2 linked regions of the Candidatus Palibaumannia cicadellinicola genome follow. The protein of the gene in region 2 interacts with the protein of the main gene of each other region in a pairwise test. Links are inferred from orthologs where the notes say so. Each region holds a gene or a part of one and is shown on either strand. Other genes may lie near its edges.

Region 1 (3,259 bases), 460 kb from region 2 along the record:
TTGACAGCGTCGGTAGTGATCTGGCGAATCTGGCAAAGGCTTGGTGGTACAATGCCGATGTTTATGGCAGGCCACAGCTTAGGTGAATATTCAGCACTAGTATGCGCTGGAGTACTTGATTTCTCTTCTGCCATTCAATTAGTAGCTCGACGTGGTATGTTAATGCAGAAAGTCATGCCTACTGGTACAGGCGCAATGTCTGCCATTATCGGTCTAGATAATGCAACTATTTCAGCAGTCTGTTTACAAGCTGCGCAGGGACAAATAGTATCGCCGGCAAATTTTAATTCACCTGGACAAGTGGTAATTGCTGGTCATAAAGCCGCGGTGGAACGCGCTAGTATCATCTGCAAAACGGCTGGTGCTAAACACACGCAGATGCTGTCGGTCAGTGTACCATCACACTGTATACTAATGAAGCCTGCTGCTAATAAATTAGCACAAATGCTAGAAACGGTACATTTTTCTATCCCACAGGTTCCTGTTGTTAACAACGTTGACGTATGTGCTGTTACAGATCCAGCTTTAATCCGTCAGGCGCTAGTGCGTCAGCTATATAGCCCTGTGCGCTGGACCGAAACTATCGAGTACTTCTATGCACAGGGCGTTGAGACTTTGCTAGAAATAGGACCTGGTAAAGTGCTTACTGGATTCACTAAAAGAATTATCGATACACTATCCTGTATGGCGGTACACGACCAGATTTCGCTAGCTACGGTAATTCAAGATCAAAGTAGGAAAAAGCAATGAGTTTAAAAGATAAAATTGCGTTAGTTACCGGCGCTAGCCGTGGTATTGGTCGAGCGATTGCAGAAATGCTAGCAGCGCAGCAAGCAGTAGTAGTAGGAACCTCTACTAGCGAAAATGGAGCGGATAATATTAGCCGGTATCTAGGTAAAAGTGGTAAAGGTATTAAACTGAATGTTTCCGACCTAGTCTCTATCGATGCTTGTTTAAAGAGAATGCGTGCAGAATTTGGCGATGTGGATATATTAGTAAATAATGCAGGCATCACACGTGATAATCTTCTGATACGTATGACAGAAGATGAATGGCATTCTGTTTTAAATACTAATCTAACTTCTGTATTCCGTATGTCAAAAGCGGTAATACGAGCAATGCTCAAAAAGCATTATGGTAGAATAATTACCATAGGCTCTGTTGTAGGAGCGATAGGAAATGCAGGACAGGCTAATTATACCGCTGCTAAGGCAGGATTAATTGGCTTAAGTAAATCGCTGGCTCGTGAAGTTGCATCGCGCGGCATCACAGTAAACGTGGTAGCACCAGGTTTTATTACCACTGATATGACAGAAGTATTGACAGATGAACATCGTGTGGGCATTTTGTCCAAGATTCCGGCTAACCGTCTTGGGTATCCTAAAGAAATAGCCAGTGCGGTAGCTTTTTTTGCCTCCGATGAGGCTGCATACATTACCGGCGAAACTATACATGTCAATGGAGGTATGTATATGCTGTAAAAAGCATGAAAATCATTTGCGTTGTCTATAGTAAATACCGCAAAATAGCAGAAAATAGTAGTTCGACTAGGCCGGAATTTTAGTGGTATCTTTTTCAAGATTTTATACACGACGAAAACCATCGCGTAAGCGATTTTTTTTTGATAGGAAATTTAAAAGTATGAGCACTATCGAAGAACGCATTAAGGTAATCATCGCTGAACAACTGGGCGTTAAGAAAGAAGAACTAGTCAATAGTGCTTCTTTTGTTGACGACCTAGGCGCTGACTCTCTTGACACTGTTGAGCTAGTAATGGCGCTGGAAGAAGAGTTTGATACCGAAATTCCGGATGAAGAAGCTGAAAAAATCACTACTGTTCAGGCAGCGATTGATTTTATTCAGGCAAGTCGGCAATAAGTTAGCTTAGGCGGTCAAGCGATCGCCTAAACTTTTTTAGGCTAGACTTATATTACAAACAGATTATTATATGAGATGATTAGTTAAATATCGTCTTAATCTACCTACATGGCCGTTTCTCTTAATTCAGCACGAATTTCCGCTCTATTCTAATAGTATAGTATTAGTACGTAGATACTATTATTCTTCACTATGTCTGCGAAAGGAGATAAATAAGTAGATTTATGTTCTGGATAAACGGCCAACTTAAGCAACAATTGCCGCTGACTGACCGCGCCTGTCAGTTTGGTGACGGTTTTTTTACCACAGCTAGTCTTTTAGACGGCAAGATATCTTTTTTGACATTGCATATCGAGCGTATTACTGAAGCTGCGGAACGTTTGTTGTTCGATAGGCTAGATATCGAAGCACTACGCCAGGAAATGCTCATCGCTGCTGCAACCGGCGGCTCTGGATTTATTAAAGCGATCATCAGCAGAGGGAGTGGTAACCGCGGCTATAGTTTTAGTAACTGTGGCGCTCCTGTCCGTATTATAGAACACGGCTACACACCAAGCCACTATGCTACCTGGCGAAGCAATGGTATACGTCTGACCCTAAATCCGGTACGCCTGGCGCGGAATCCTTTACTTGCAGGTATTAAGCATCTTAATAGGCTTGAGCAGGTGTTGATACAAGCTCATTTAGAACAAGAAGGTGGCGATGAAGCGCTAGTACTAGATACGGACGGAAATCTGGTAGAGTGCTGCAGCGCCAATTTATTCTGGCGTTATGGGAGGCAAGTTTTTACTCCTGTGCTGAGCTATGCTGGAGTAGCCGGCATCATGCGCCGACGTGTATTAGGCTTATTACCAAAGCTTGGTTATTTATGTGAGGAAGTCACTACTGGCCCCGATGCGCTGAAACAAGCTGATGAGGTAATTATTACCAATGCTTTGCTGCCGATAGCACCGGTAAACTCAATCGGTTCATACTGTTACTATGAACGTACCTTATTTAATTTACTCAGCCCACAGTGCCAATGCTAATGAAATACTAAATAATTTTAACAAGCATCCATTTGCTAACATCTCTTGCAATAAAAACAGCTATCACGAAACACCATAGTCAATCCGGATAGGCCATGAATAGTAAATTTATTGTTGTCGAGGGCCTCGAGAGTACCGGCAAGACCTCAGCAATTCAACAGATAGTAGCTATCTTACATAGCTATGGTATTAACGATATAATCTCTACTCGAGAGCCAGGTGGTACTCCATTGGCAGAACAACTACGTACTCTAATAAAGCAAGGCATAGGATCTGATCCGATTACCGACTGTGCTGAGCTTTTGTTGTTATATGCCGCACGTGCACAATTGGTAGAAAGTGTTATCAAACCT
Region 2 (3,349 bases):
CATTAATTTCTAATTTAGGTGCTCGTATCATGTCATTGCTAGAGCCTACTAAAAAAATGTCTAAATCATATGAGAACAGCAATCACGTAATAACCTTGTTGGAAGATCCTAAATTAATAGTTCAAAAGATTCATAATGCAGTGACTGACTCTTACAATCCACCTAGAGTCTACTTTGATCCAATAAAAAAACCCGGCGTTTCCAACTTACTCAATATTCTATCCTGCGTTAGTAGTACTCCTTTAGCGGAATTAGAACAGATTTTTGAAGGTAAAATGTACGGACATTTAAAAACTGCAGTAGCTAGTGCAGTATTAGATATGCTGGAGTCATTACAGAAACGTTATTATATGCTACGAGCAGACGAAACCTACCTGAGTCAGGTACTACGCGAAGGAGCGGAAAAAGCTCGTAATAATGCTAGCATAACTCTAGCGAAAGCCTATCATGCCGTAGGTTTTTTGATTAACTATTAAGTCTATATAAGTACTACTAGTCAGTAACCTAATAAACTTATAATTTTATTATCTAGTTTATTAATTCGTTATGAAAGAGTAGATAAGACGCCAAAGTAACTACTTTAACACATGACTAAAGGTAATTATCATTTTGTTTTATTTTTTTTACCTTAGCAAGAGGCTTAATATAAAGATGTCTAATTGGCGTATAATTTACGACACTTTGTTATATTTATTACTTAAGTTCTTAGTAAGAAGTCACGTTCTTCCGGCAGATTCACTCGTAGAAGCCGGCTTAGATCCACAGCAGCCTATGATATATGTGTTACCTTATAATTCAAAAGTAGATCTACTTACTCTACGCATGCAATGTTTCAAAAAAATGTTGCCAGACCCGCTAGAACCATTGTATATAGCGGGTGTAAAACTTCCGCGTTATGTTTTTATTCATCATAGCCCACGTGTGTGTTCATTATTTTATGAATATCTGAAATTATACCGCAAAAATCCTTGGTTAAATGTGCAAATCGTTCTAGTTTTAGTAATGTTTGGACGTTCACCCGGTCGTGAAGGACATAAAAATCTACGGTTCAATGGTTTTAAGAAATTCATGACGGTGCTGTGGTTAGGTCGTGATAGTTTTATTCATTTTTCTAGGCCTTTATCAATACCAATACGCTATACAGCTACCGCAACAAATGGTATGGATAAAATCCTAGTCCAAAAACTAGCGCGGGCCGCGCGTATTTACTTCGCTCGTCAGCGGCTAGTCGCTATGGGTCCGCGCCTACCGGTTCGTAATCATTTGTTTAATCAGTTACTCGCTTCTCAAGCAATTCAAAAGGCAGTGAAAGATGAAGCGCGTAGTAAAAACATATCAGTAAAGCAGGCACAGCAAAAAGCGAGCGCATTGATCAAAGAAATAGTAGCAGACTTTTCTTATGAAGCAATACGTTTATCGGACCGAGTGTTAGGTTGGACCTGGAATCTTCTTTATCAGGGTTTACATGTGCATCACGTAGATCGAGTTCGTCAATTAGCAGAAAAAGGACATGAAATTGTTTATGTACCCTGTCACCGTAGTCATATGGACTATCTGCTACTATCCTACGTTTTGTATCATCAAGGTTTAGTTCCACCACACATCGCAGCTGGCATCAATCTAAATTTCTGGCCGGTCGGTCCTATCTTCCGTAGGCTAGGAGCATTTTTTATCCGCCGTACTTTTAAGGGTAATAAGCTTTACTCTGCTATATTCCGCGAATATCTCGGTGAGCTGTTCATCCGCGGTTATTCTGTTGAATATTTTTTAGAAGGTGGTCGTTCACGTACTGGCAGACTACTGGAACCCAAAAAGGGTACTCTGACGATGACTCTCCAAGCCATGCTACGCGCCGGTAAACGGCCTATCACTCTAGTGCCTATCTATGTTGGCTATGAGCATGTAACGGAAGTAGCTACATACGCTAAGGAGTTATACGGGGCGGTCAAAGAAAAAGAGGGACTCATACAGATGGTATGTGGATTCCGTAAATTACGCAATCTTGGTCTCGGATATGTAAATTTTGGTGAACCTTTGTCATTAGTCACTTGGCTCAATCATAAAGTTCCGCAGTGGCGCGAAAATATCAATCCCATAGAATCAACTCATAGACCAGATTGGTTAGCGCCAACGGTGGACAATATCGCGATAACTATCATGATACGAATTAATAACGCAGCAGCGGTTAATGCTATGAATCTATGTTCCAGCGTGCTGCTAGCTTCACGTCAGTGCTCATACTCACTAACGCGGACACAATTACTATCGCAGCTGACGTGCTATCTTGAGTTATTACGTAATGTTCCCTATGCACCTGAAGTGACGGTACCAAATATTACGTCTAAAGCTCTATTAGAGCATACACTTGCACTCAATAATTTTACTATTATAAGCGATATGATTGTGTTCTCAAGTGATCAAGCTGCACTGATGACTTATTATCGTAATAATATTCAGCATCTATTGATTTTACCGTCTTTAGTTGCAACTATTGTCAATAGCCAACCTGGTATCAGTCGTAAGAAACTATATTATTATATCTTATGCTTATATCCAATGTTGAAGGCAGAACTATTTATGCGATTTAGCAACCAGGAGTTACTACTTTTTATCGACCTTCTAATTGCGGAGTTGTATAGGCAGAGACTATTCGACGTACAAAAAAAACAGCTACATCCTGCTCCAGAGTGCACGCATACACTACAATTGCTAGCAGCAATTGGGCTAGATACACTACAGCGTTATGCCATAACTTTCTCGCTATTATGCGCTCATCCGCAAATCAATCGAGGTACACTAGAAAAAAAAAGTTGGATAATTGCCCAGCAGTTATCGATAGCACATAGTATTAATGCACCAGAGTTTTTTGACAAAACTATATTTTCTACCCTTATAACTACGTTACGTCATGAGGGTTATATTAGTTATAGTGGAGATGTCAGTTTAAGCTATGGTAAAGTTGAAGAGACAGCGGGCTTATTAAATACACTCATTACTCCTGATATACGGATCACTATTGCTAGCGCGCTAAATCCATCTAGTGAGTAATAGTTAGCTTAGTAAAATACCGATAAATATTAGCATACCTACATAGTTATTATTCAAAAAAGCCTGAAAATATGCCTGCCTATTACGACAATTCATTAACTTTTGTTGCCAAGCAAATAGCACTGATACCCCAACTAATGCTATATAAAAAAGATATCCTAACGCCATTTGCCAACCTATTATACCTAATAAAAATAGTGTAATAGTTTGTGAGAGCCCAATCATCAGCCTATCGAAACGACCAAAAAAAATAGCAGTAGATTTCACACCGATGCGTAAATCATCATCTCTATCTACCATA

What was found.
Region 1: the proteins of plsB (region 2) and acpP interact in binary tests that used the Escherichia coli proteins (3 or more experiments, as listed by UniProt). The link is inferred for Candidatus Palibaumannia cicadellinicola from one-to-one orthologs.

The regions. Positions count from the first base shown.
Region 1 is NZ_CP008985.1:497,090-500,348, reverse strand. Bases 339-3,259 are described here. They hold acpP (acyl carrier protein), read left to right. Parts: upstream 339-1,641; coding sequence 1,642-1,878; downstream 1,879-3,259. Other genes in these bases: tmk (dTMP kinase), read left to right, coding at 3,002-3,259; pabC (aminodeoxychorismate lyase), read left to right, coding at 2,103-2,906; fabG (3-oxoacyl-ACP reductase FabG), read left to right, coding at 747-1,481; fabD (ACP S-malonyltransferase), read left to right, coding at 339-750. Also shown: more of fabD, read left to right, coding at 1-338. UniProt on the Escherichia coli protein: Carrier of the growing fatty acid chain in fatty acid biosynthesis.
Region 2 is NZ_CP008985.1:33,531-36,879, reverse strand. Bases 339-3,349 are described here. They hold plsB (glycerol-3-phosphate 1-O-acyltransferase PlsB), read left to right. Parts: upstream 339-651; coding sequence 652-3,048; downstream 3,049-3,349. Other genes in these bases: ubiA (4-hydroxybenzoate octaprenyltransferase), read right to left, coding at 3,052-3,349; trpS (tryptophan--tRNA ligase), read left to right, coding at 339-476. Outside these bases: more of trpS, read left to right, coding at 1-338. UniProt on the Escherichia coli protein: Catalyzes the transfer of an acyl group from acyl-ACP to glycerol-3-phosphate (G3P) to form lysophosphatidic acid (LPA). This enzyme can utilize either acyl-CoA or acyl-ACP as the fatty acyl donor.